One region of the Bacillus sp. DU-106 genome, then DNA from elsewhere that is predicted to be linked to it. Evidence: predicted binding sites of a transcription regulator. Region 1 holds the regulator's gene; each other region holds the start of a gene.
The links. Region 1 encodes LexA, which represses DNA repair genes until DNA is damaged. Its sites were predicted from a motif close to CGAACATATGTTCG; they were not measured.

Region 1 (10,113 bases):
GAAAATGATGCGTCGACCTGTATACTACTTCCCCACAACAGTAAAATGAATAGAATAAACGTTAACATATGTTTTAACTTACTCGGCGGCTTCGGTATCGACTTCGAATATATCGTCACATCATTCATTTAGCTGCCACCTCTAACAATTCACTTTTCTGTGCTACGTCACCATAAATTTCAGCAAACTTTTCATCCGTTGCTGCTTCTACTAAACCATCAAAAACAATTTCGCCTGCATGTAATCCAATAATACGCGTCGCATATTGCCTAGCTAAAGCAATAGAATGTAAGTTTACAATTGTTGTAATTCCAAAATCTTCATTAATTTTCTTTAAATCATCTAATACTTGCTTTGTTGTTAGCGGATCTAACGACGCAACAGGTTCATCTGCCAATATGATTTTTGCTTCTTGCGCCAATGCTCTAGCTATCGATACACGTTGTTGTTGTCCTCCTGATAATTCATCAGCACGTGCATATGCTTTTTCTAAAATATTCACTCTTTTTAACGCTTGAAATGCGAGCTCCACATCCTCTTTCGGAAACAAACCTAACGTTGTACGCAATGTCGAATGATATCCAACACGGCCAGCTAATACATTCTTCAATACTGTTGATCGCTTTACAAGGTTAAAACTTTGAAAGATCATACCAATATCCCGGCGCATACGTCGTAAATCTTTTCCTTTTGCAGCAGTAATAGACTCACATTCAATCATGATTTCGCCTTCTGTAATCTCATGAAGACGATTTACCGATTTTAGAAGTGTAGACTTTCCAGCTCCGGACAGCCCTACCATTACAACAAACTCACCTTTTTGAATTTTCAAGTTTATATTATTCAATCCTTTTGTACCATTTGGATACACTTTGGAGACATTTCGAAATTCTATCACACATCTTACCTACCTTCTATGTATTCAAAACGACAAACTAACTGAAAACATTCCCTTTCAGCTAGCTGCCATTTCCATATGTATTATTGCGTTTTTACTTTCTTCCCATATTCACGAACGATGTCAAATTTACTATCATCAGATTTAACATATCCTTCATGTGAATATACTTCTTTAATGATTTTGTGACCTTCCTCATTTTTTCCAATTTCAATGAAAGCATCCTGTAATTTCTTGCTCCACTCTTCATCTAAATCAGAACGTACCGAAATCGTATCGTTTGGAATTTTCTCCGTAAATTTCACTATTTTCGTTTGCTCGAATATATTCGGATAATCTTTTTTTACAATATTACGAGCATCTTGGAATACAACAGCTGCATCTACGTCACCATTTAAAAGAGCAATAAGCGACTGATCGTGACCTTTTAATGTAACAGGTTTCACATCTTTTAACGGATCAATTCCCTCTTTTAATAGAACAGCTGCAGGCCATACATACCCTGCTGATGATGTTACATCTTGATAACCAATCTTTTTACCTTTTAAATCTTTTACACTATTTATATTAGAGTCTTTTTTAACAACAAACTCAGATTTATAATAATCTACTAAATCTTTTGTAGGAGCTCCTGTTTCATCCTCTACTCCAAAACGTTGTGCTTGTAAAATTACATTTGCAGCCTTCTTTTCATGTGCTAATACGTACGCTGTTGGCGGTAAAAATCCTACATCTACTTGTTTAGATGCCATCGCTTCTACAATTGTATTGTAGTTCGTTGAAATACTAACTTTTACTGGAATATTTAACTTATCACTTAATAGCTTCTCAAGCGGTTTTGCCTTCGCCTCTAACGTATCTGCATTTTGAGAAGGAACAAATTGAACATTTAAAGTCTTCGGTACATACCCTTTTTTCGTATCTTCATTTTTACTTGCACTTGATTCCTTCGTTCCACAGCCACTTAATAATCCCGCTGCTAGTACAACTGTTGTGCTCATTGCAAAAACTTTTTTCAACATATTAATGCCTCCATTTTTCATTGTTATAAAATAACCTTTCATAAACATGAAGAAATATATCACATATTTTTACAAATAATTGATTATTTACATAATCTTTACACATTCTATACACTCACATTAAAATTCTCTTCACATATTTGATATGATGAATTGGAAGATAACAATAGAAAAGGTGAGTCATATTGGAACAAAATCAAACTGTAACTTTAAACATCTTATTAACAAGCGATATACATGGCACTGTTTATCCTATTCACTACCAAGATAACTCCCCAGCAGAACTTGGTTTAGCTAAAATTTCTACTCTTATAAAAAAAGAACGTTCCCAAAATACAAACGTTCTTTTAATTGATAATGGCGACTTTATTCAAGGAACACCATTTACTTATCATTATGTTACATACGAAAAAAACAAAAAAAACCCAATGTCCTTATTAGCGAATTACTTACAGTATGACGCTGCAATTATCGGCAATCATGAGTTTAATTACGGGATGGGTATATTAAATAACGCTGTGACTACTGCGAACTTCCCGTACCTATCAGCAAACATTTTAGATAAAAACATAAAGAAACCTTATTTCGGAAAACCTTATATAATCAAACAGATTGAATCCAATATAAAAATCGCTATTTTAGGGGTGACAACGCACTACATTACCAATTGGGAACAACCCCATCACATTAAAGACTTACAATTTGAAGATGCATTAGAAACAACGAAAAAGTGGGTTTCTTACATTCGCAAACATGAGAAACCAGATTTACTAGTCGTAGCGTATCACGGGGGAGTTGAACGAGATTTACAAACCGGGGTACCGACTGAAGTTTTAACAGGAGAAAACCAAGGATATGCAATGTGCCATGAAATTGAAGACATAGATATTTTATTAACAGGTCACCAACACCGGGAAATTGCTCACACAATGGCTAACGGTGTAACAATTTTACAGACCGGATGTAATGGAAACTCAGTTGGAAAAGTAAAAATAACATTCGAAAAAACAAAACATAAATGGGTTAAAAAAGAGAGTTCTTCTGAATTATTATCTGTACAAGGAGTTGAGGCTGACCAAGATGTACTTTCATTGGTAGCCGATTACGAAGAGAAAACACAAAAGTGGCTTGATCAACCTATTGGAATCATTCAGGGGGATATGCAAATTTCAGATGCTATGCAAACTCGTTTGCATGATCATCCTTTTATCGAATTCATAAATAAAATACAGATGGATATAGCTAATGTATCAATTTCTTGTACAAGTTTGTTCCATAATACATCTCCAGGTTTCCCGGAACATGTAACAATGCGTGACATCGTTTCTAATTATATTTATCCAAACACATTAAAAGTAATTAGAATAACTGGAGCGGATATAAAAAATGCTCTTGAACTCTCTGCTTCTTATTTCACATTAAAAACAGATGGATCCATCACCGTAAGTCCTACCTACATAGAACCAAAGCCACAACATTATAATTATGATATGTGGGAAGGGATTTCATACGTATTAAACATTTCAAAACCAATTGGTGAAAGAGTAGAATCTTTACAGCATAACAGTGCTCCTCTTAATATGAATGAAGAATATGACGTTGTAATGAATAATTATCGTGCAAGTGGCGGGGGAAATTTCTTTATGTTTCAAAACAAACCGGTAGTAAAAGATATACCCACAGATATGTCTGAACTTATCGCTAATTATATATTGGAACATAAAACGATAGAAGCAACAGTTAATAACAACTGGAAAGTTATTAAATAACGATTTTTACATATAAAAAAGATGGGCTTCGCCCATCTTTTAATTTAATTTTGCATTATCTTGCTTTTTTAAAGCTTTTAATTTCGTCGGTGTAACATCTGTACCTTCTTCGTTAACAACTTTAATACCTTTAAGTTCGTTTAACATATTTTGACGAAATCCTTTTAAATATTGTTCACGTAGCGATTGACGCTCACGTTGCTCTTCTTCAGTTAAACCTTCAGCTTTTGCTTTTTTCGCTAAGAAGTTAATGCGTTCAACGAGTTCGTGATTAATCATCTCGAATCCCCCTTCTAATCAAAACTGATTATTATCATACAATAGTTACTCTTCTTTATCAAGCAATTGCTTCGTATACTCTACATATCTACGATGTACAGTCGCCTTTGAAACATTATGACCAAATCCACGTAATGTTGCTGCAATTTCTTCAAACGTGAGTTCACTTTTTCGCAAACGTACAATTTCCTCAATTGGCACTTCTTTTTTCTCTCTTCCTACACTTAAATGACGATTTTTTAAATTTTTTTCTGGACGATAACCTTTTTCTACTGCACGTTGCATACCTCGTTTAATTTTCAAATTATGAATCTTTCTTTGATATTCTTCAACAATACCAATAATATCTAATACCATTGAATCAGAATCCGACAATTGTAATTCACCATTATGTGTATGCGTATATACTTTTATGCCTTCTTTATGTAAACAATGCATTAACGCGATCTTCGCATTTCCTCTACCAAGACGCGTTTCATCTTGTATAAGTAACACATCAATTTGTTCGTCTCGAATTGTATCCAACACCTCTAATATACCGTCACGTTCAATTGTATATCCACTAGCCTGCTCTTCAATCACCTTAGTAACATTCATTTGATAGCGCTCAGCTAAATGCAATAATTCATCTTTTTGACGTAATAATGATGTTTCTTGCGCTTCTTTCGTTGTACTCACACGTGCATAAATAATTGCATTCATTTTGAACCCCTCTTTCTCCCTATTATTTCCCTATAGTGTAACATAAATCCGCCATTTGTTCGAACTTATGTTTGTAGAATGTTTTTTCACATGTTATACTTATTAATAAGAAAAATGAAAGAAAACGAGGTGTTAGAAAACATGGAAAAGTTAACGAAACGCCAGCAAGACATTCTCGACTTTATTAAGCTAAAAGTACAAGAAAAAGGATATCCACCTTCCGTACGTGAAATTGGTCAAGCAGTCGGCCTCGCTTCTAGTTCTACAGTGCACGGACATTTATCACGATTAGAAGAAAAAGGATACATTCGACGCGATCCAACAAAACCACGTGCCATTGAAATTTTAGGTGAAGACCGAATGGATACGGAAACACAATCTGTTATTCAAGTTCCAATTGTCGGAAAAGTCACTGCTGGTTTACCAATTACAGCGGTCGAAAGCGTAGAAGAACATTTCCCACTTCCAGCTAGTATTGTTGCTGGAGCAGACCAAGTGTTCATGTTACGTATTTCTGGAGATAGTATGATTGAAGCTGGTATTTTCGATGGAGATTTAGTTGTTGTTCGCCAACAGCAGTCTGCATATAATGGTGAAATTGTAGTCGCTTTAACAGAGGATAACGAAGCAACAGTTAAACGTTTCTATAAAGAAAAAGACCATTTCCGTCTACAACCAGAAAACTCTTCATTAGAACCTATCATTTTAAAACAAGTGTCAGTTATCGGGAAAGTAATTGGCGTATATCGTGATTTACATTAAAAATAACAAAAAGAAGATAATTACCTTATTTATATACGGTAATTATCTTCTTTTTGTATTTTGATAGATTTCCATGCATTCTATTTCTTATTAACGAGTTTCAATCGTCACATCTCCCGCAGCCGTTTTACCGCTAATCTTTTTACTACCATTTCCAATTGTTACATTTTTATTTTCTTCATTAAAAATTGTTACATCTCCAGCAGCACTTTGCCCAGTAATTACCGCATCTTGTGGTGTTTCCGATAAAGTAATATCTATATCTCCCGCAGTTGAACTTGCTTCTAGATTATACTTAGAATCATGATCTTGAATATTTATTTCCCCACTTGTTGTTTTTGCGGTCACTTTCCCTAATACCTTCTTAAAGTTCACCTCACCAGCTTTTGTCGATCCCTCCACATTCTTAGCCGTTACTTGTTTCAACTCTACTTCTCCAGCAAGTGTCCTAACACTTACGCTATCACTTTTCACATCACTCATTTCGATTTGTCCAGCAGATGAATTTACTTTTACATCTTGGTAAGAGCGTTCGGGCACAAGGAGAGTCAATTTAGACGTTTGAAACCTAAAATCGTAAAAAGAAAAATCAAATGAAGCACCTTTTTCTCTTTCCCCAATAATTTTTAATGTGTCACCATCTTCTGCGATACGAATCTCTTGTTTACGTACATCTCCCGATTGCTTTACATAAAAAGAAGAGTCAGGAGATTTTTGGACAATAATATCCCCGGCATCTAACTTAACTTCTATATTTTTTAATGTTTCGTTTTTAATTACATTTTCTTTATCGCCTTTTTCAGCAGTTTGTACTGCTTTTTCATATGTTTGGGAAATTCCTATTACTCCAATAATGATACAAGCGATAGCGATTAAAAATAGTTTTTTCATCATTTACTCTCCTTTTATCATTTTGAAGTTCCATATTACATATCGTACACACAATCTCTTAAACCACTTTGTACTATAAAAAGCGATAATACATAAAAATAAACCTACCCCAACAAACGTTATACTAACGAAAAGATCCAACCATATAAAAGTACCCATAAATACTTTTCCAATAACGAAAAATGGTGTTACTACACTAGCAATACCACCGATCCAAAAAGAAAATATAAAAGCAATAATTGCGACTAACGGGCCTAACACAATAATAAAATTAAACAAACTAAGTCCAATCGCTGCCATAACAGCTCTTGTCACATTTGAAGTCGATGGATTTTTTTTCATTTCATCGAAGCGATACATCGCAAGTAATTCTTTCGCGATTACTTTCGGAGAACCAAGGCCCTGTATTATTTCCGATTCAGTTTTCCCCTCTTCTAGTCCAAACTGAAAGTGCTCTTCATAATCCAATAAAATATCTTGCCTCTCTTCCTCTGGTAACTTTCTAAGATAACTTGATAATTCTTTAAGAAACCCTTCTTTACTCATCCCATTCCACCCCTTCAACAATTTCTTGTACCCCTTTCGCAAAATCACGCCATTCTGTTACTAACAAATGAAATTGCGTCTCCCCTTGCTCTGTTAATTGATAATATTTACGAGGTGGCCCTTCCGTAGATTCCTTTAAATACGTTTGAAAATACCCTTCTTTCGTCAAACGACGTAATAAAGGGTATACTGATCCTTCCGATATTAAAAATTTATTAGAAATTTGCTGAACAAGTTCATAACCGTAACTATCTTTACGTTTTACAAGTGCTAATACACAAAGTTCAAGCACACCTTTTTTAAATTGAACGTTCAAGTGCCATCCTCCTTTCCTATCTTAGTACTGTTCAATACACGGTACCTGTTTTATCCATAATATACCACTTAGTATTGTTTATTGCAAGGTACTAAACTATATTTATTCCCTAAATTTAGAAAATGAACTAACGAAATCCTGAATAAGACTGCGTTATAACTAAGCATCATTACGTTAATATCATTGAGTGATAATCTGATTCACAAGCCACAAACTTATAGCCTTGCAGATGAGGACATAAAAATCATCGCTCGCGTTGTACAGGCAGTAAAGAATTATTAAGTTATAGCACAAGTGATTTAAAAAAGATAAAATCAATTCTTTTGAAAAGATTTTCTTAGTAACATGATTCAAAATAACCAAAAACAATCCATTATCTAGTAGTTAATATATCCAATAACTTCACTAAAAAAGCCCTGATACCGTAGTATCAAGGCTTTTTTAGTTCATAAATTATATAAAACTTACGTTTATCTGATAATGTTTTTCTATGATATCACTACTTGTTATTAATTATTGGCTTTTATGTGGTTGTTTTTCATTTTGCAACCACATAAAATTGTAATAATAGGGAATTAAAAAACCCTTGATACTAGTTGTATCAAGGGTTCAAGCCTCTTAGTATAGAGACATATATTGATCGCGTTCCCATTGGTGAACTTGTGTTCTAAAGATATCCCACTCAATCTCTTTCGCTTCGATGAAGTGCTCAAGTAAGTGTTCTCCTAGTGCACCGCATACTACTTCATTAGATTGTAATGTAACTAATGCTTGCGCTAATGTTGCTGGTAAGTCAACGATACCTGCTTCTTCGCGCTCTTCTTTTGTCATTACATAGATGTTACGATCTACTGCTGCTGGTGGAGTTAATTTGTTTTTAATTCCATCAAGACCTGCAGCTAATAATGTAGCCATTACTAAATATGGGTTTGCAGCTGGGTCAACACTACGCACTTCTACGCGTGTACTAATACCACGAGATGCAGGGATACGTACTAACGGACTACGGTTTTGTGCAGACCATGCTACGTAACAAGGCGCTTCATATCCAGGTACTAGACGTTTATATGAGTTTACAGTTGGGTTTGCTATCGCTGTAAATGCTGGTGCATGTTTTAAAATACCTGCGATGAAGTGACGAGCATCATCACTTAATTGTAAGTCACCGTTTGCATCAAAGAATACGTTCTCACCATTTTTAAATAATGATAAGTTACAGTGCATACCTGAACCGTTCACACCATATAGTGGTTTTGGCATAAACGTTGCGTGTAAACCATGTTTACGAGCAATTGTTTTTACAACAAGTTTGAATGTTTGAATGTCATCACATGAGCGAATTGCATTTGCATATTTAAAGTCAATTTCGTGCTGTCCTGGAGCAACCTCATGGTGAGATGCTTCAATTTCAAATCCCATTTCTTCAAGTTCAAGAACGATATCACGACGACAGTTTTCCCCTAGATCCATCGGCGCAAGGTCGAAGTATCCACCGTTATCGTTTAGTTCTAATGTTGGATTTCCTTTTTCATCAACCTTAAATAGGAAGAATTCTGGCTCTGGTCCAAGATTGAAGTCTGAAAATCCTAAAGCTTCCATTTCTTTTAACACACGTTTTAAGTTGTTACGTGGGTCTCCATCAAATGGAGTGCCATCTGCATTGTAAATATCACAGATTAGTCGAGCTACTTTACCTTTTTCAGCTGTCCAAGGGAAAATTACCCAAGTGTCTAAATCAGGATATAAATACATATCAGACTCTTCAATACGTACGAAACCTTCAATCGAAGATCCATCAAACATCATTTTGTTATCAAGAGCTTTCGTTAATTGTCTCACTGGAATCTCTACGTTTTTAATTACCCCTAAAAGGTCCGTAAATTGTAAACGGATATACTTTACATTCTCTTCTTTCGCCAAACGGAAAATATCTTCTTTTGTGTATCTAGACATTATAAATTCCTCCTTAGTCCCTCTAATCGCCTTCAGAATCAGTTATCTTTAGTGAAAAAATCTTGAAATGTCACCTTGTCGCAATGAAGTTCGATTGAATCTACCTGTATGTTGTAGTTCATCTCGAAGTATTTTGCGAAGCTCAGTTTTTGAAATTTCTTTCGTTTCTTCTTTTACTTTCACTGCTTCTGTTTGATTTTCTTTCATTAGTAACACTTGTTTAATACCAGCCATATTCAGGCCTTGATCTAACAAATCTTTAATTTCTAACAACTTATCTACATCGTTAAATGAAAATAATCTACGATTCCCCTTTGTACGGGTTGGAGAAACAAGATTATGCTCTTCATAGTAGCGAATTTGACGTGCAGACAATTGTGTTAAATCCATAACAATACCAATAGGAAACAGCGGGGCAGAACGTCTATCTTCTTTCATTTTTCAGTTCCTCCTTCGCCTTAACTGCTTCTCATTTTATACCATGTTATGTTTAGTGTCAATAGATGTTAGCTTTTCTCACATGATTTTTTATAATTTTTTTTACGAATTTTTTCATTCTTTTTTCTAATCGCATAAATCATTACTTTTATACGAAAAAAGCTGCCAAAATCGACAGCTTCCCATTAAGAAATTATTAATAAATTCTTTTCAATCAATTCGTCAATCGCAGAACAAATCGCAATTTTAACATGCGAATACGTTAAGCCACCTTGCACATACGCAACATACGGTGGTCTAATTGGACCATCAGCAGACAATTCAATACTTGCACCTTGAATAAACGTTCCCGCCGCCATGATTACATCATCTTCATAACCTGGCATATAGTTTGCATACGGAGTAAAATGCGAATTAATTGGAGATGCATATTGAATCGCTTGGCAGAAGGCAATCATACGGTCTTTATCATCAAATTGAACCGATTGAATTAAGTCTGTTCTTGGCGCATTCCACGCTGGTGACGTGTTCATTCCT
Region 2 (10,113 bases), 690 kb from region 1:
CATCTCAGCTTATTTTTCCAGATAACTTGCTTTCGAAAGGAACATTTCTTGCGAAGGATACAGGGGTCTTTGCAGGACGTTTAGTAATTGAATCAGGATTTAAATTAATTGATGAGAGAATTGAAGTAGAGCTTCATAAAAAAGATGGGGACCTTGTAGAAAAAGGCGAAATCATTGCAACTGTGCAAGGTCCAATTGCATCGTTATTAACAGCAGAGCGCGTTATATTAAATGTTATTCAGCGTATGAGCGGAATAGCGACGATGACGCGTAAAGCGGTTCTTGCTTTAGATAGCAGTCATACTCGCATTTGTGATACGCGAAAAACGATGCCAGGACTACGTATGTTTGATAAGCATGCAGTCGTGTGCGGCGGTGGATTTAATCATCGCTTCGGTTTATATGATGGTGTCATGATTAAAGACAATCATATTGCGTTTGCTGGTTCTATTACAAAAGCTGTTACATCAGTGAAAGAGAAGTTAGGACATATGGTGAAAGTAGAAGTAGAAACAGAAAATGAGGAACAGGTGAGAGAGGCTGTTGCTGCTGGTGCTGATATTATTATGTTCGATAATCGTACGCTAGATGAAATCCGGGAGTTTTCAAAAATTGTACCAAGTGCTATCGTTACAGAAGCTTCAGGGGGCATCACAATTGAAGATTTACCGAAATACGGAAAAACAGGAGTAGATTATATTTCACTTGGAGCGTTAACACATTCAGTGAAAGCACTTGATATTAGTTTCAATATTGAAGGATAAGGAAAGTGGCTTAGAGGGGAGAAACGTATATGAGTATTTTAGAACAAGTACAGCCAATTGAAACGATGTTACCAGAGCGTTATTACACGATGTCAACGGAAGATATGGAAAAGCGTGTTCGTGAAATTAAAGAGAAAATGGGGAAAATGTTATTCATTCCAGGGCATCATTATCAAAAAGATGAAGTGGTACAATTTTCAGATGCAGTAGGGGATTCACTTCAGCTTGCGCAAGTTGCAGCGAGCAATAAAGACGCAAAATATATTGTGTTTTGCGGGGTGCACTTTATGGCGGAAACAGCAGATATGTTAACGACAGATGATCAAGTTGTCATCTTACCAGATATGCGTGCAGGTTGTTCGATGGCGGATATGGCAGATATTGAACAAACAGAAAGAGCATGGAAAGAGCTCACGAAATTATTTGGAGATACGATGATTCCGTTAACATATGTGAACTCTACAGCTGCAATTAAAGCGTTTTGTGGTCGTAACGGAGGAGCAACAGTAACATCTTCTAATGCAAAGCAAATGGTATCTTGGGCGTTTACTCAAAAAGAACGTCTCGTCTTTTTACCAGACCAACATTTAGGGAGAAATACAGCGTACGATTTAGGTATCCCGTTAGATAAAATGGCAGTATGGGACCCACACACAGATTCATTAGAGTACGATGGGGATATAGAAGAAATTCAAGTAATTTTATGGAAAGGGCATTGTTCTGTTCATCAAAATTTTACAGTGAAGAACATTGAGAGCGTACGAAAAAATCATTCTGATATGAATATTATTGTACATCCAGAATGTTGCTATGAAGTTGTAGCTGCTTCAGATTATGCAGGCTCAACGAAATATATTATTGATATGATTGAATCAGCGCCATCTGGTAGCAAATGGGCGATTGGTACAGAAATGAATTTAGTGAACCGAATTATTCAGCAACATCCAGATAAAGAAATTGTTTCACTTAATCCATTTATGTGTCCGTGCTTAACGATGAACCGAATTGATCTGCCTCACTTATTATGGGCACTTGAAACGATAGAAAGAGGAGAAGAAATTAACGTTATTAGCGTAGACAAACAAGTAACGGCAGAAGCGGTTCTTGCATTAAATCGTATGTTAGAGCGTGTGTAAAGCAACGGTATTCCTGTTGCTTTTTTTCATACATATAATCATAACGAGAACGAAATGGGCATACATTGTTTTGAAGAAATCATTGTGGTTCTTTATGCTTATTCCGCTTCGAATGATATTGAAAATCGAAGAAGTGATAAAAGTGAAAAGAAGTTAATGTTATTTAGAAAGAGTTACTTCATGAGATTTGTTACTTATAGATAAGTTATACAGGAGGGGGAAAATTTGAAAATTCATATCGTGCAAAAAGGGGATACCCTTTGGAAAATTGCGAAAAAGTACGGAGTGGATTTTGACACGTTGAAAAAAACAAATACACAACTTAGTAATCCAGATTTAATTATGCCAGGTATGAAAATTAAAGTGCCATCCAAGAGTGTTCACATGAAACAACAGGCTGGAGCAGGTTCAGCGCCTCCAAAGCAATACGTAAAAGAAGTGCAGCAAAAAGAATTTGCAGCAACACCAACTCCGCTTGGAATAGAAGATGAAGAAGAAGTTACGTATCAATCAGCACCAATTACACAGCAGCCAGCTATGCAACAAACACAAAAAGAAGTGCAAGTAAAACCGCAAAAGGAGATGCAGGTAAAGCCGCAAAAAGAAGTACAGGTGAAACCACAGAAGGAGATGCAGGTAAAGCCACAAAAAGAAGTACAGGTGAAACCGCAAAAAGAGGTGCAAAAAGAACAGCCAATTCAAAAAGAAAAACCAGTTGAAAAACCGTCTGTTATTCAAAAACCACCTGTGATAGAAAAACAAAAACCGGCGGAAAAAGAAAACACGAAGTTTTCGGTAAATGTATTACCGCAGCCGCCACAACCACCAATAAAACCGAAAAAAGAATATAAAATTTCAGATGTAATAAAAAAAGGAAGCGAGTTAATTGCTCCTCAAATTAGTAAAATGAAACCTAACAATATCATTTCTCCGCAAACGAAAAAAAACAATATAGTATCGCCGCAAGTGAAGAAAGAAAATGTAGGAAATATAGTATCGCCGCAAGTGAAGAAAGAAAATGTAGGAAATATAGTATCGCCACAAGTGAAGAAAGAAAATGTAGGAAATATAGTATCGCCGCAAGTGAAAAAAGAAAATGTAGGAAATATAGTATCGCCACAAGTGAAGAAAGAAAATGTAGGAAATATAGTATCGCCGCAAGTGAAAAAAGAAAATGTAGGGAATATAGTGTCACCGCAAGTGAAAAAAGAAAATGTAGGGAATATAGTGTCACCGCAAGTGAAAAAAGAAAACGTAGGGAATATAGTATCGCCAAATGTATCGAAAGAAAATGTGGTTATTCCACAAGTCATACCGCCAAATATTCAAATGCCAATCATGGATAACAACCAACCACCGAATATAATGCCAATCATGGATAACAACCAGCCACCGAATATAATGCCAATCATGGATAACAGCCAGCCACCGAATATAATGCCAATTATGGATAACAACCAGCCACCGAATATAATGCCAATTATGGATAACAACCAGCCGCCGAATATAATGCCGATTATGGATAACAATCAAATACCGAATATGATGCCGATTATGGATAACAATCAAATGCCGAATATGATGCCGATTATGGATAACAATCAAATGCCGAATATGATGCCGATTATGGATAACAATCAAATGCCGAATATGATGCCGATTATGGATAACAATCAAATGCCGAATATGATGCCGATTATGGATAACAATCAAATGCCGAATATAATGCCGATTATGGATAACAATCAAATGCCGAATATGATGCCGATTATGGATAACAATCAACCACCCAATATGATGCCCTATCAAATGCCGTATCAACAGCCCATGATGCCGCCGAATCCGTATTATCAACAACCAAATCCATATCAAATGCCATATCAGCAAGGAGCGCCGTTTGGACCGCAATATACGTCTATGCCCAACCAGAATATGATGCCAATGGATAATAATATGCCGCCGCTTGTGCAGGGTGAGGAAGATTGTGGATGCGGAGGAGAAAGTAGACTATATAGTCCACAACCAGGCGGTCCGCAATATGCGAATCCTTTATATTACCAACCAACTCAGTCTGCATATGCACCACAGCCAGGAACGATGTATTATCAACCAGATCCACCGAATGTATTTGGAGAGCCCGTTTCAGAAGAAGAGGACGAAGAAGAAGTTTAAAAAGGCGGGAGTATTCCCGCCTTTTTTACATTCCTGTTAATTAAGAAAATGAAGTTTTTTTATGAAGTGCTAGAAAATTCCCAGTGAAATATTAACAGTGTAAAAACCTTCTCGGTTACTCATCATAAGAGGGAGCTTTTCAGTAGAGAAGCTCATTCTAACAGAGGGGGTTTTTGTATTGAATACGAAAGTAAAAGTGATTGCTGCTTCTTTGTTAGTTACCAGTGCATTAGCTGCATGTGGTACACCGAAAGATAACAATGCAATGGATGGACGTAACTACAATTACGAGCGTACATCTTATAATGATACACACCAGTATCGTGATAATGTGACACGTAATGATCGTTATACAGATTATGTAACATATAGAAATGGTCGTAACGATACAGGATACAATTATTATCGAGATGTAAATTACAATGGACAAATTGCTAATCCGCATCCAACTCGTAATATTACAATGAACAATTCATACATTAACAATGATGGTAAAACAGCTGAAAGAATAACAAATCGTGTGAAACGTATGAATAACGTAGACCGTGTGTCTACAGTTGTATATGGAAACGATGTAGCGATTGCGGTAAAACCACGTAACACAGTGACAAATGAAACGGCGATGGCTAACGAAATTCGTCAAGCTGTTGCAAATGAAGTTGGAAACAGAAACGTATATGTTTCTGTAAGAAATGATATGTTTACTCGTGTCGATGCAATGAGTACGCGTCTACGTAACGGTACAGTTACAAACGATTTTAATCGTGACATAGTGAATATGTTCCGAGACATTCGTTACGGTTTAACTGGTACAGTGCGATAACAAAACAAAAGAGGAAGGGATAGCCCTTCCTCTTTATTCATCGTTGTCTTGTAAGCGACGTTTTTTAATAAAATAACTAACGGAATAAGAAACTAAAAAGCATATGAAAAGAATACTACCTGTTGAAATAGCTTCAAATAGAGGTCTTTCTGGACTGAAAATAATATAAATAATAGCCGTAACGATTCCTACAATAAGGGAGTGGAAGACAAGTTTGTAATAAGGAGTTAACTGTATTTCCTTTTCGCCTTCTTCTACATCGATTGAAACACTTAACTGTAAATAAGCAAGTAAAATACTTGTAAACATAAATAATAGCCACAATGGAGATTTCGTAATTTGATCAATGCCTTCAGTGAAACCGATATAGCCTAAAATTCCAACTACGCCAATGTATTGAAAAAGAAAGACAATACGTATGTTTTTTAACATTTGAAGAATGAGGCGTTCATCCTTTATTTTTTTCATAATATTCATCCCCTGCTTATTATGATTTCGCTGTCACATTAATTGTAACATATATATTACAATTATCAATTTATAATTTACATAAAATAATTTGGATGAAAGAGGAAATAAAATATTTTTATAAACATGTTGCACTTATACTTTATTAATGTTATATTAGCAAAGCGATGAGCTAATTTACGTAAGACGAGAGATATGCTTAAGTGCTAAACACGCGAATGTGGTCGCCTGGTCTCTCGCCGTAAACGCATCAAGACGCCTGCTTTGCAGGCGTCTTTCATTTTATATAAAAGTAAATGATACATGCAGATGAGGTAAACCCTTATCTGCATTTTTTATTTTTCGAAAGAAATGTAATATGGATAAAACCCCCATTTCCGGAAAAACTACTAATGAAAGTATGATCTTGCCTAAAAGAGGTGAACGGAAATGAAATGGATACTGATTGCGATGCAAGCTTTCGTTATGATGTTTTGTTTCGTTTATGGAACGAATGTGAAGGCGGAAGGGCCAGTATCAGAAGTAACGAAAAAAGAACCTGAGGTTACAATTTTATTAGAGCGTATGTATGTTGATGGCGAAGTAAGCGAAGAAATACTTACAGAAAAAGTGACGGATTTAGAAAAGTTTTTACAGCAGTATAAAGAATGGCAGCTCGTTGATCGTGATGATGTACAAATTGTATTGCAAAAGAAAGTTGATGATATTTCTCCGTTATTGAAAACGAGCGGGTATTTTGGTGTTTCAGAGGAAGGGATATTACAAATTTTCAAAGGTGTACCGAAAAGTGATAATGCGATCCATTCTTTCTTTCAAATTGATATGAAAAAGCTTGAGAGCTATGAACGTGCGAAATTGAAACGTGGCATTCGTATTAAATCAAAAGAAGGTTTTGTGAAGACGATTGAAAAAATGAAGCAATACGCAGTTCAAAGTAAGAAAAAAAGCAGCTCATGGTGAGCTGCTTTTTTTCTTATTTGTTTTTAGCTAAAATTTCTTTTGCGATTTCATCAATTAGCATATCTTTTCCGATTGGATTGAATGCTTTCGTATTGAAGACTTCATTTGATACTTCATATACGTGATTATTTTTAACTGCTTTATTGTCTTTCCAAACGGCACTGTTTTTGTAGTCTTCGTAAACTTTATCAGCTTCGCCGCCGAAGTTTACAATAAACATTTGGTCAGGCTGGAATGCAACTAGACCTTCTAGTGATACTTGCGCCATCGTTTGTTTTAAATCCGTACCTTTTGTTGCTGGAAGTTTTAAGTCATTAAAGATGATGTCACCGTATCCGAAGCTACCGTATACACGGAAGTTTTGTGGTGTAACTGCAACGAACATAAAGTTCTCATCTTTTGTTTTCTCTTTAATTTTTTTAGATAAAGAGTCTGCTTTCTTATCGTAGTCTGCAATCCATTTGTCTGCTTTCTTCTCTTCGTCAAATAGCTTACCTACTTCTTTAAACTTACCACGCCAGTCTTCTAAGTTTGTTTCTAGAACAACTGTAGGTGCAACCTTTTCTAGTTGATCATAAATTTTTAATTGACGGTTGTTTAAAATAATTAAGTCTGGTTTTAAAGCAGTAACAGCTTCTAAATCAACTTTAGGTGCCCAGTACCAACCTACTGCTTTTACTCCATCTAACTTGTCTGTTAAGTGATTTTGGATTTTATCTTTATATGTATTTGCTGTACCAACAGGTTTGTGTCCAAGAAGTAATAGTTCTTCTGTTGATCCAGATAAGTCAACAATTCTCTTTGGATTTACTGGAATTGTAGCTTCACCTTTAGCATGTTTTACAACTTTTGTTTTCGGTTGTTCTTTTGCCTTCGATTCTTCTTTTTGAGAAGAACAGCCAACGATAGAAAGAACAACGAGCATAATAGTAAATAAAATAAATAGCTTACGTTTCATCCTGATGTAACCCCTTTAATTAGTATTGATAATCATTATCGACTTCTGTATATTAAGGTGCTTTAACCTTTCTGTCAATGGAAAATAACAGAAGTTTCAAGTGGAGAACATTTGTTGGGGTAGTCTCGCTTTTCTATCATTAAATATGTTAAAATGGAATACATGATTTAAGAGGGAGAGATCGTATTTTGTTTGAATATGTTACAGGTTACGTGGAGTATGTAGGGCCGGAATATGTCGTAATTGATCATAATGGAATTGGTTATCAAATTTTCACACCAAATCCGTATGTATTTCAAAGAAGTAAGCAAGAAATCCGTGTCTATACATATCATTATGTGAGAGAAGATATTATGGCACTTTACGGGTTTAAAACACGTGAAGAGCGTTTATTATTTACAAAGTTGTTAGGCGTGTCTGGCATTGGGCCAAAAGGAGCTCTTGCAATTTTAGCTTCTGGTCAAACAGGACAGGTCGTTCAAGCGATTGAGCATGAAGATGAGAAGTTTTTAGTGAAATTCCCAGGCGTCGGAAAGAAAACAGCACGCCAAATGATTTTAGATTTAAAAGGAAAACTAGCAGATGTCGTACCAGATGCATTTGTTGATTTATTCTCAGACACAGAACGTTTTGATGAGAAGAAAGGTTCATCAGCTGAGCTTGATGAGGCACTGGAAGCTCTCCGCGCACTTGGATACGCAGAACGCGAAGTTTCTCGTGTTGTACCAGAGTTATTAAAAGAATCATTAACGACGGATCAGTATATTAAAAAGGCACTTAGTCTTTTACTAAATGGTAAGAGGTGAGTATAATGGACGAACGTCTCCTTTCAGGGGAATCTGCATATGAAGATGCGGATTTAGAATATTCATTACGGCCACAGACGCTCCGTCAGTATATTGGCCAAGATAAAGCAAAACATAATTTAGAAGTATTTATTGAAGCGGCGAAAATGCGTGAAGAAACGTTAGATCACGTGCTTTTATATGGACCACCAGGTCTTGGTAAAACGACGCTTGCGAATATTATTGCCAATGAGATGGGCGTTAATGTTAGAACAACTTCAGGTCCCGCAATTGAAAGACCAGGAGATTTAGCTGCTGTATTAACAGCGCTTCAGCCAGGGGATGTATTATTTATTGATGAAATTCATCGTTTGCATAGATCAATTGAAGAAGTATTGTATCCTGCGATGGAAGACTTTTGCCTTGATATTGTAATTGGAAAAGGGCCTTCAGCACGTTCTGTACGCCTAGATTTACCGCCATTTACATTAGTTGGAGCAACAACACGTGCTGGAGCATTATCGGCACCGCTTCGTGACCGCTTCGGTGTACTTTCAAGGTTAGAGTACTACACAGTAGATCAGCTTTCTGCGATTGTTGAACGTACAGCAGAAGTATTTGAAGTTGAAATCGATTCGTTAGCTGCATTAGAAATTGCAAGACGTGCTCGTGGTACACCTCGTATTGCGAATCGTCTTTTAAGACGTGTACGTGATTTCGCGCAAGTTCGTGGTAACGGAACGGTTACGATGGAAATTACACAAATGGCATTAGAGCTACTGCAAGTAGATAAATTAGGTCTAGATCATATTGATCATAAATTACTGCTTGGTATTATTGAGAAATTCCGTGGCGGTCCAGTTGGATTAGAAACGGTTTCAGCAACAATTGGAGAAGAATCTCATACGATTGAAGATGTGTATGAGCCGTATTTATTACAAATTGGCTTTTTACAACGAACGCCAAGGGGCCGAATTGTAACGCCGCTTGCGTATGAACATTTCGGAATGGAGATACCAAAAGTATGACGGAGATGCCAAAGCTGCTTATTACAGCCGGGATCTTACTCATCGTTGTTGGATTAGCTTGGAAGTTCATTGGAAGGCTTCCAGGCGATATTTTTGTGAAAAAAGGAAACGTTACCTTTTATTTTCCTATCATTACATGTATTGTGTTAAGTATTGTATTATCTTTTATTATGTATATAATAAATCGATTTAAATAAGAAATAGGTGGATATAGCTATGGATATAAATCTGTTTGATTTTCATTTACCAGAAGAACTTATTGCACAAGTCCCGTTAGAAGATCGTGAAACATCAAGATTAATGGTGTTAGACCGTGAAACAGGTGATATTGAGCATAAACATTTTACGGATATTCTTTCTTACTTACATGAGGGGGATTGCTTAGTTTTAAATGAAACGAAAGTTATGCCTGCTCGTTTGCACGGTGTGAAAGAAGATACAGGCGCGCACATTGAAGTACTTCTTTTAAAACAAGAAGAAGGTGATAAGTGGGAAACGCTTGTAAAGCCAGCGAAACGTGTAAAAGAAGGAACTGTTATCTCTTTTGGCGAAGGGAAATTAAAAGCAACTTGCACAGGAACTGCAGATCAAGGTGGACGCCAGCTTGAATTTTCATATGATGGCATCTTCTATGAAATTTTAGATGAACTTGGGGAAATGCCGCTTCCTCCATATATTAAAGAGACGCTGGAAGATCGCGATCGCTATCAAACAGTATATGCGAAAGAAATCGGTTCAGCAGCAGCGCCGACTGCGGGACTTCACTTTACAGAAGAGTTACTTGAGAAGTTAAAGCAAAAAGGCGTTCAGTTAGCATTCATTACACTTCACGTAGGACTTGGAACATTTAGACCAGTTTCTGCAGACACGATTGAAGAACACCATATGCACGCAGAATATTATCATATGTCTGAAGAGACAGCGGCATTATTAAATCGTGTGAAAGAGAATGGTGGACGTATTATTACTGTAGGTACGACATCAACTCGTACGTTAGAAACAATTGCAACAGATCATGA
Region 3 (10,113 bases), 1.7 Mb from region 1:
GGCTTTTGCACCACGACGAATCCAAGCAAGTTCACGACGATATAAATTTTGGCGTTTCGATTCTTGTGCCAATTCTTGCTCTTCACGAAGTGCTTTCGCTTCTAAAAATGTACTATAGTTTCCTTCGTAGCTATATAGTTTACCATTATCTAATTCAAAAATACGATTCGTCACACGATCTAAGAAATAACGATCATGGGTTACAAGTAATACCGAACCTGTATATCTCGCTAAATATTCTTCTAACCATTCAACTGTCTCATGGTCAAGATGGTTCGTAGGCTCGTCTAAAATTAATAAATCCGGTGTTTCAATAAAACATTGTGCCATTGCAATACGTTTTTTCTGTCCACCAGATAAATTCCCAACAATTGCAGTGAAGTCCGTAATTCCTAATTTCGTTAAAAGAGACTTCGCATTTGCATTTGCTTCCCATGCACTCATTGCATCCATACGTTGCTGCACTGCAAATAATTGTTCCTGTACTTTTTCATTACTTGGATCTTTTTCAATATTTAATAGTGCTTTTTCATAATCACGAAGAAGACGAATTAAAGGTGTATCACCATGGAACACTTGCTCTAATACTGTCAGTTTTTCATCAAACTCTGGTTGCTGTGATAAATAACTAATTGTATACCCACGTGAATGCGTCATATCACCTGTATCAGGAGCTTCTAATCCTGCAATAATTTTTAATAATGTCGATTTACCAGTTCCGTTTACACCAATAATTCCGACACGTTGTCCTTCTGTAATACTACATGATAATCCATCAAATAACGGCTTTTCTCCATATGATTTTGATAAGTTCTCCACAGTTAACATTTTCATATTTGTGCATTCCACTCTTTCATAAATTGTTCAATAAACTGTTCCATATAACGATGACGAATTTCAGCCTCTTGTTTTGCTGCATTCGTATTCATTAAATCTTTTAATTTCAAAAGTTTTTCATAAAAATGATTTAAAGATGGATCATTATTTTTTCTATACTCTTCTTTCGTCATTTCTTCACGCGGCGGAATAGTTGGGTCATACATTAATCTCCCTTTCGCCCCACCATATGCAAATGTACGAGCAATTCCTATTGCACCAAGAGCATCTAAACGATCCGCATCTTGAACAATTTTCCCTTCAAGTGACTCTACTGTGCCGCCATGGCCACCTTTATAAGACATATTGGCGATGATATGAAGAATATGTTTACTTTCCTCTTCTTCAACACGTAGCTCTTCTAACCAATCAGAAACTTTTTTCATTCCTGCTTCTTCACTTTCATTTAGCTTTTCATCTGCCACATCGTGAAGTAATGCTGCCATTTCAATTATAAAACGATTTCCACCTTCTTGCTCAGATAAAGAAATCGCCATTTTATGTACACGTTCAATATGATACCAATCATGCCCACTCGCATCTTTTTCTAAAATATGTTTTACAAAAGTAATTGTTTTTTGAATTTTTTCTTGTTTTGTCATTTTATCTTCACCCAGTTACTTATTGTAACACGCCCGCATTTTTTCATCACATATTTTCTTGTCCGCCCATACACTAGGTGGTAGGCATCATCATGAAGGAGGAATAAACATGTTCTATAATAATCAACCGCCTTATCCAAGGCAACCATTGTATCCTCAACAACAAGAACAGAGATACACAGAACAATACGAAGAACAAGAGTTACAACAGCAAGAGCAACAATATGACGAAAACCCATATGCAACAACGCAAAACCAAGAAACTGAATTTCAACAAAATCCATATGACACACGTCCAAATTATGAATATCCTCAAAATCCATATGCAGCACCACAAAATCAAGAACAGCGATATCCTCAAAATCCATATGTAATACCACAAAACCAAGAACAACAATATCAACAAAATCCATATGCAGCACCACAAAACCAAGAACAACAATATCAACAAAATCCATATGTAGCACCACAAAACCAAGAACAACAATATCAACAAAATCCATATGCAGCACCACAAAACCCATACACAACTCAACCACAACAACCGCAATATCAACAACAAATGTATCAACCAAACTACGACGCACGTGTCTCACCACCTAAACCACCAACAATAGATCCAACTCAGCCACAAATTTTACCGCCCGGACCAACACTAGACATTACACAACCACAAATCTTACCACCTGGACCAATTACTGAACCAACACAACAACAAATTCAACAAGTTGTCGGTACACAATTTTTACCTTTCAAGAAACCTGTACTAGATTTCGTAAAACCATGGGTAGATTACGGTTTAAATGAAGCAAAACATACATCACACGAACACGCATTAACAGAAGTTGCTGCGATTATGTTTTTAGTTGGTAAAGGCTTCAATCCGACGATTGCACATTATATCGTTGAATCTTGGGAGAAGAATGAGCAGTTTTAGGGTTGTTTATTTGATAAAATATAAAAAACACAAAAGTGCCAAACCCCTTATACCACAAGGGTTTCGGCACTTTTTAATATCTAAAACAAATTTTATTGAAATAATTATTTTTATAGATTTTCATACTTTTTTATATAGTACGTGAACATATACAGTACAAAAATAAACCTTTGTATACACATTTTTAGAAACATCTTACGTTTATCAAACAATAACCAAAAGACGTACCTGCAACCTCATCATATAAATAATAGATATTAAAAAGAGGACACTATAAGCGCCCTCTTCCTTAGGTTTTAAATATGTTCTCCATGATCCATAAACACTTCAATTGCTTCGTTTTGTGGTATGTCTTTTGCATTAGTAAGACCAAAAGTAAAAACAGCGGATAACATCATCATTAATAAGATTGCTTTTTTCATTTTAGCGCCCTTCTTTCTATGCTCTTTTTGTCTGCATCTAAAGCGATGTGCAAATACTTGCTTGCTTTTCTGTGATTTTCTGAACCATAGAATATTTCACCTAAAAGAGAAGCATATTCTTTTACCCAATCATATAATTCTTCTTTTTCAAAATACGAAATACCTTCTATAACCACATTTTCTAATTCTTCTTGCGGTACATAGTTATGTACTGCTTTTAAAATTCGGAAATGATGACGATAACATAAGTCGCTAATCTTATAGCCATTCTCAATATATTCATTAGCGATATGACTATAACCTAACTTAAAATGTTCTCTTGCTAAAAGAAACATAGTTTTAGCGTTATTTTCTAATGAATCCTCTAAGTGTTTAATTGCTAACTCTGGCATGTTTTGACTTGCGTATAAAAGTCCTAAATTATGCTTAACTCGTTTAATAAGAAGTTCATCATTAGATTTTTGGAAGGTACCTAGTGCTGAAAGTAAATATTCCTCTGCACTTTCGAATTCATTTAGTCGAATGTGTGCCATTCCTAAAGTATTTAAGCATGCTGCAGTTTTTAATTCATACCCTGGACTAATTGAAAATACTTCATTCGCCTTTGTAGCAAATTGAACTGCTAGGATCGGTTTTAATACGTGATAGTAATGGACTGCAAGCCAATAATTAAATTCAGCTTTTTCAATTTCATCATGCATGTACTCTAAAAACGTTTCAGCTTTTTCAAATTGCATTCTTGCTTCACTATGGTTTGCTTTATTAATAGCGTAAATTGCTTTAAATAAATGATGATAGTACTCTAAAAATGTTTCTGTAGACTCTGGTAAAGGCTCGATTTTGTCCAGAATATCTTTTGTACTATCCATATCCCGAATTAGCAGTTTATACCGTGCATTCAATAAAGCGTAGTAGACTAATATTGTTTGGTCTTCCTTAATATTATTGATTTTATTTGCAATATCTTCTTTTATTTTCTGAGACTGTAATACACGTTGTGAAATCATAGCTTGATACCAGTCGTTTAATAATTTTGTGATTTCTTCTTTAGAAATAATGTCAACACTCATCTACTTCTACCCCCTTTTGTTAAATGTTATCATGACATGCTTGTTTGCATAAATAAGTTTTTGAATATTCTAACTTGAAAAAATTATTTTTGAATATTCATGTTAACAAAATGGTCCCTTTTCAAACCCCAAAAAAGAACACACGTTTGTTTGTAGTGGAGTTAAAAAAACAAAAGTGAGGTATTACATCATGGAATATAACGGCTTTCCTGTAGTACGTGGAAGATGTATGGTGAAATGGAATCCGTTTGCTTCAATACCGGAGCAATACGAGGAAATACATAGAATGTTTGAGGAACAATATAAAGTACCTAAACCTTTTTTAACACAAGATACTATGGAACGAATAGAAAGAGCGTTAATGCAATCTTTTCACGAGGAAGAAGAAATACATATCTCATACTATCGTGATGGAATGGTGCAAGACATGTACATAAATGTATTACATATTGAACCGATGACGAAAACTATATATTGTACAGATGCTTTTGGTTTGAATACTAAGTTTAAGTTTGATGAATTGGTGAATATAAATTAAAAGAAGCCGCCCGACAGGACTGAAGTGCACCCCAATTGTTAGACACAACCTAACAATTGGGGTGCACTTCACATATATAGGTGGCTTTTGTACGACAAAAAAAGAGCTCTGCTATACAGCAGAGCAAAAGAAAAATATATAACCCTATAAAAATAATACAAATTATTGATACTTTCAAAAGACGAAATTTAAATTTCCATCACAATAATACCTATGTTTAAGTATGAAACATTCTACCTTCCCTATAGCTATGAATATTCTTATTTTAGAATTCCATAGTATCCAAATAGCTCTTTGAGAAATACCTCAATACCGAACTTCTTCAAAGAATCTTTTCTTTATTCAAAGAGAAGTTCTAAAACTTTTTTCTTATCTTTGTCTCTTCCATAATGAATCAACCTATGACAGTTCGGACATATACTAACTATATTTCCAACAACATCTAAACTATTTTCAAAATCATGTTGCATTCTTAACGGTATTAGATGATGGGCCTCCATATAATTTTTTCGCTGGCTTCCGATACAAATGTTTCATGTGTGTCATCTATTTCACATTTAAATTCTGCCTGTTTAATAGCTTGTTTAGCTTTTTTCGGATCACGAGGCCATACTTCCCTACCAGATTCCATTTTAGTTTTTTTTCGATTTTCCGATTTCTCTTCTTCTGCAATCTTTACTTTACTAAAATCCGAATCAATATTAGTAAATCCTTGTGGTGTATGGTTCAATTTGTAGCCAAAGAAAGCTGCGAATTCGATTGCTTTAATGTTTACAGGTTTTAGGTCCTTAATAAAATAGATGTATTCCCAAGTTTCATCCTTATCGTTTGTTTTCTAAATTTTTCTAGCCACATCTGGGTTATGAGTCTTAGCAAAAATTGTCCCGAAAAACTTAAATTCCCCTTTAGAATATGCTAAAATCCCGTCACCCTCTTTTAACTTTTCCCATCTATCAACATTTGAAGAACCAGGAGTTGCTCCCCACATACATACATTCTCATGTAATTCATTATCTTTAAGTTTAGTTACTGTATCGGCATCTAAATCTGCTAAACATGTAGAAATAGGATATATTTTTTCAATAGTAGCTTCCAAATTTTTTATAGCACTATCATTACTTGCAGTAAAAAGATATAACATATTTAATTCCACCTTTTTTAAATTTCATTATATTTCTTTTTAGAGTCTCGAGATTTCTCTACTGGATATTTTTTATTATTTTTTCTATTTTGTTTATAATAATCTCTTCTAAGTCAATATCCAATTGATCTGCCAACTCATCTTTCATGTCTTCTTTTTTTGTTTCTACAGCTTCCTCACTGCTTTTCCACTGAAAATTCTTCAACAACTCACTCGCCTCTAAAGAAAGAGAAATAGCTAAATCTTTAGGATTGTGGGACTGCTTCCAGTTCCTATCATCCCGAAATTTTAGGACTTTCTCTAAAATAGTTTGATTCATTTTTTGAATCCCCCAGTTACTTTTCATTGGTAAACTCTTCTATTTATCAGGTAAACTATCATAAAAACGTTCAATGGCCGCTACTAAAACTAAATCTTCTAAATGAGCAGTTTTAGGGTTGTTTATTTTTAAAAACATCAAAAATGCCAAATCCCTTATGTCACAAAGGATTTGGCATTTTTAAGTATCTAGAACACTCGCTAAGTTTAAGGAAAACTTAACAGACATGCGTCCGGCATAATGCCATGTCCACACCCAAGGATCGGTTACATAAAATAACGTATCTAACATGGGAAGTCTATTGGTCTTTTCCCCTTATAGTAACACTCTCTTCTACTAAGACCTTTTCTTTCTAGGACCTACAATTAATTTAATCGCTGTTCTATCTTCATTATTGATAGAAATCTCTTGAAATGCTGGTACGAAGGCTAAGTCAATACCACTTGGAGCGACGAACCCTCTTGCAATCGCAATTGCTTTAATCGCTTGATTTATAGCTCCAGCCCCAATCGCTTGAATTTCCACATTACCACTTGTTCTTAGTACACCCGCTATTGCACCCGCGACTGAATTTGGGCTTGATTTTGAAGATACCTTTAATATATTTTCCATGTAAGTTGCTCCCTCTATTATTTAATCTCTCTTTCGTTACAATTTTAAATATTTTAGCGTATCTTTAATTACTATTCACACCAAAAACAAACGATGCTTCATATGTACATTATTCTATATTTTCTGACTTCTTCCTGCTCAGCTACGCAAATAAAAAAATAAACTGAATAACCTAATATACATACAGTTAAATGCCATAACTTCACCAAATGATAACATCCATACAGCGAAAGATAATATTGCTGTTTGTCAGACGAAATTAATATAGTAAAGTGAAACTTTAATGAGTGGGGGTTTTGTTCATCCCCACCTAACTTCTTTGCTTTCGCTGAATTTTGAGATGGGAGTCTTACTGCTCGGAAAATAGCGGGATAAACGTTTCCTCGTTACTTCAATCTATTTAGAAATTCCATTTATTTTTCTATCAAATTATGAACCTTATCATCTTCAAAAGGTGTTACAGGTAATACCCAAATACTACATTTCATCATTTGACCACTTTATATTCCACATCTATCTCCTTTTATAGTACAAGCATACACGCCAATTGTGATTCACCTTCATAAACTACTATGTGGTTTAAATTTATTAAGAATAGGAGGTAATATATTGGGTTCATACTATCATTCTTCAAACTCGTATAAAAAATGTTCATGTGACCATTCACATAAACGCAGCTGTCCTGCATACGGAACTTTTTGGCAAACTGAATTTATAACTGTTCCTTTTGGCGATCCTTTTCCATTTAATCACGTTGGACCTTTAGCAGGAGGCGTTTCCTTACTAAATCCTACTACTATACACTTTAGACAATTTGGTGATTATAGAGTTTCGTTCATTTCCAGTATTAATACTACTTTAAATCCTGTATTTCCACATATCCCAGTCATAACTATATTTTTAAATAACAATCCACTTGCTAATAGTCAAGGTGACTTCGCTATTCAAATGAATACTTCATCAAATAACGAATGTCTTCAACTCGTTGGCGAAACGATTGTTACAGTGCCTGCTAATTCAACTCTTCAACTTAGAAATAATAGTGGTTTTAATCGTCAAAGTATTGTAACTTGTGACAATGGTATAAATTCAGTTGAATTAACAGTTACAAAACTAAGTTAATATTATTTCTTTACATTCAGATGCTATTTCAGCATCTTTTTTTATTGAATAACAGTTTTCTTCGACTTTTATTATCTTTCATCACGCAAAAAAAGTGCAGAATTCTTTCTAACACAAGATTTCTGCACTTTTTTATTATACTTATTTATTCTTCCTTATTTCTCTACATAAACCGACTTAACAATCGTACGATTATATGATTTTCCTTCTTTATTCATCCCTTTTATATCCATCGTAACGTTATATACTCCCGGTTGTTTTATATCTTTCAAAGCACCTGTAAATGTATTCGTATTAACATTTTGTAATTCATTAAATTCAGAGACTAACTTACCTTCTTTATTAACGACTCTTACTGTTATGGAAAGATCCCCTTTCATTTCAGGTGCTACAGGTGATTTTTTCAGTTTATACTCAGGTTTATTTACTTTAACTTTTGTAGGCATTTGAAGAACAAATGGCGCGCCATCCTTGTAATCGCTTACAACTAAATATGCATCTTTCGACTGCTTCGCCATCATTTTGATTTTCCATTCGCCTACTTCCAATTTATCAAACTTAAATGTTCTAATTGTCGCCCCATTAAAAAAAGATTCGCCTTCACTAGTAGTTATAGCGCTATCTTTATTTGCATAGATTTTTCCTTTTGGAGATACCATTTGTACTTCAACATCAGAAGAAGCAGTTAGTACAGAAACTATTCCTTCAGCCTTTTTATCAACAGAAATACTTTGCTCTATCCACTGATTTTGTGGTAATTCGCCTCCTAAAATATTTTGATTTGAAGTTGTATTTAATTGTTCTAGATTTTCATTTGAACTAGTGCTAGATGCTACTAAAGCTGGTAATCCCACATTTGTCGTACGTAAATATGGTTCAATTCGTGCAAAAACAGCTGATCCTTTTCTTATATTGTCATGATCAAATCTGGAATCTGTAAATAAATGTGTACCGTACGATAGCTTGGCACTCCATTCATTTACTAGTCCATCATTTGAACCGTACGATGATAAATATAACCCACCCATAGATAATGCAGAAAATGTTGGCCCCCAGCTAGTTCCAGTAGCCGTATAGTAACGGTTTAATTTAGCTGCTGGGTTGTTATCTATTATTGAACGAAACTTTGCCATTTCACCTATTTGTAACGAGTACGTACCATCATCTTTTTGACCTAATATAGAAGCAAGCCACCCTGCCCACCAACTATATGACAAATCTGCTAAATTTGAGCCGTGATGCGGTGTAGCAAGTGTAATAACATTTCCAACAAATCGATTCGCACCATATTCAACTAATGCGGCTTGTGTATCAATACCACCTTTACTATGCGCTACAATATTAACTTTTTTACCGAAATGATTATATATTTCTTCCAGTTTTTGTGCTAACAATTTTCCGTTATCCCACTGACTAGCCGAACCTTTCCCCGCAGCATCATACAATTGTATAAACACTGTTTGATAGCCTGCTTTTAAAGCATAATCATACATATCATTTATATCATGATATACTGTCTTTCCATACCAACTATCAGCATTACCATTTCTTCCTTGTACAAAGAGAATTGGCGGTTTATTCTCATCATAATTAGCAGGTTTTTGGCCTAAAAACCATTCTCCAGGTGTGAATACTTCTGTATCAGGAAACCCCTTTCCAAGCTCTTTTACAACTTCTGCCTGTACATTTGTGCTAATCGTTGGAGCCATGATAAAAAATACAATTAGTAAGGCCACACATCTTCTCATCAGTCGCATATTACTCCCCCTATTTTTTTGAAAGAAGGTGTTCTTTATAATATTTTATATTTTCCCTTCCTTAATAATAGCTAATCTTTTATTTTAAAAAGATGTTAGCCCTATTTTTAGAAGGTTACTAGTTGTATACCCTCTTTCTTAACTCTCGTTATTCTCTTTGTTTCTACCTCTTCCTTTTGATAGAATACGACAAAAAAGTTTCTCAATAATTGTTAACTTAGCTACATCCAGATATTTTTTAAATCAATATTGTTTATATAAAGCATACAAATCTTGAAAAAATTTTAGTAAAAAAACATTTTATTACTAGTTAGTTATTTAAAAATATAATAAAGATCTGTACTTTCTTTTCATTAAATACAAACTAATTTTAAAGGAGCTTATATTATAAGACTTTCCTACGATTAAAAATTAAACTGAAATTTCAGAAAAAACAATCACATTTCCAGAAACATATATTATGATAATTTCCGCGCACTTGAATTAACTTTTTAGAAGTACTAACCTATCGGTGAGCAGAAGAAAATTCTGTAAAAAGAAAGGAGAATACTTTATGATGACCAATTTACAAAAGGAGTTTTTTAAACGCTTAAAAATTCCTGCAAAAGAAATAACATTTGATGATTTAGATGAAATTCTCTTAAAAATGGGAATGATTCTCCCCTATGAAAATCTTGATATTATGGCTGGTACTATTAAAAATATCTCAAAAGATAA

Region 2: ruvA (Holliday junction DNA helicase RuvA) is a predicted target of LexA. The motif match lies at 7,386-7,399, and genes of this name have one in related genera.
Region 3: C3Y97_RS10405 (YolD-like family protein) is a predicted target of LexA. The motif match lies at 4,047-4,060, and genes of this name have one in related genera.

The regions. Positions count from the first base shown of each region.
Region 1 is NZ_CP026607.1:3,699,628-3,709,740, forward strand. It holds gene phnE (phosphonate ABC transporter, permease protein PhnE) at 1-128, opposite strand, end outside; gene phnC (phosphonate ABC transporter ATP-binding protein) at 125-898, opposite strand; gene C3Y97_RS18685 (phosphate/phosphite/phosphonate ABC transporter substrate-binding protein) at 982-1,920, opposite strand; gene C3Y97_RS18690 (bifunctional metallophosphatase/5'-nucleotidase) at 2,106-3,689, shown strand; gene C3Y97_RS18695 (DUF896 domain-containing protein) at 3,729-3,968, opposite strand; gene C3Y97_RS18700 (YneB family resolvase-like protein) at 4,014-4,670, opposite strand; gene lexA (transcriptional repressor LexA) at 4,812-5,432, shown strand; gene C3Y97_RS18710 (DUF4097 family beta strand repeat-containing protein) at 5,523-6,326, opposite strand; gene C3Y97_RS18715 (DUF1700 domain-containing protein) at 6,327-6,869, opposite strand; gene C3Y97_RS18720 (PadR family transcriptional regulator) at 6,862-7,185, opposite strand; partial or broken gene C3Y97_RS28495 (LexA family protein) at 7,348-7,467, shown strand; gene glnA (type I glutamate--ammonia ligase) at 7,804-9,138, opposite strand; gene glnR (transcriptional repressor GlnR) at 9,187-9,576, opposite strand; gene C3Y97_RS18735 (methionine gamma-lyase family protein) at 9,762-10,113, opposite strand, start outside.
Region 2 is NZ_CP026607.1:4,389,537-4,399,649, reverse strand. It holds gene nadC (carboxylating nicotinate-nucleotide diphosphorylase) at 1-764, shown strand, start outside; gene nadA (quinolinate synthase NadA) at 794-1,900, shown strand; partial or broken gene safA (SafA/ExsA family spore coat assembly protein) at 2,126-2,282, shown strand; gene C3Y97_RS22370 (YhcN/YlaJ family sporulation lipoprotein) at 4,251-4,895, shown strand; gene C3Y97_RS22365 (hypothetical protein) at 4,929-5,363, opposite strand; gene C3Y97_RS22360 (BofC C-terminal domain-containing protein) at 5,793-6,323, shown strand; gene C3Y97_RS22355 (iron-hydroxamate ABC transporter substrate-binding protein) at 6,337-7,281, opposite strand; gene ruvA (Holliday junction DNA helicase RuvA) at 7,470-8,087, shown strand; gene ruvB (Holliday junction branch migration DNA helicase RuvB) at 8,093-9,094, shown strand; gene C3Y97_RS22340 (DUF2905 domain-containing protein) at 9,091-9,291, shown strand; gene queA (tRNA preQ1(34) S-adenosylmethionine ribosyltransferase-isomerase QueA) at 9,311-10,113, shown strand, end outside.
Region 3 is NZ_CP026607.1:2,000,857-2,010,969, reverse strand. It holds gene C3Y97_RS10430 (ABC-F family ATP-binding cassette domain-containing protein) at 1-834, opposite strand, end outside; gene C3Y97_RS10425 (HD domain-containing protein) at 831-1,478, opposite strand; gene C3Y97_RS10420 (hypothetical protein) at 1,588-2,415, shown strand; gene C3Y97_RS10415 (aspartate phosphatase) at 2,712-2,837, opposite strand; gene C3Y97_RS10410 (response regulator aspartate phosphatase) at 2,834-3,907, opposite strand; gene C3Y97_RS10405 (YolD-like family protein) at 4,098-4,445, shown strand; gene C3Y97_RS28050 (hypothetical protein) at 4,784-4,915, opposite strand; gene C3Y97_RS10395 (hypothetical protein) at 5,281-5,586, opposite strand; gene C3Y97_RS10390 (nucleoside triphosphate pyrophosphohydrolase family protein) at 5,645-5,932, opposite strand; gene C3Y97_RS10385 (stage V sporulation protein S) at 6,242-6,517, opposite strand; gene C3Y97_RS10380 (hypothetical protein) at 7,127-7,639, shown strand; gene C3Y97_RS10375 (esterase/lipase family protein) at 7,795-9,396, opposite strand; gene C3Y97_RS10370 (arylamine N-acetyltransferase family protein) at 9,950-10,113, shown strand, end outside.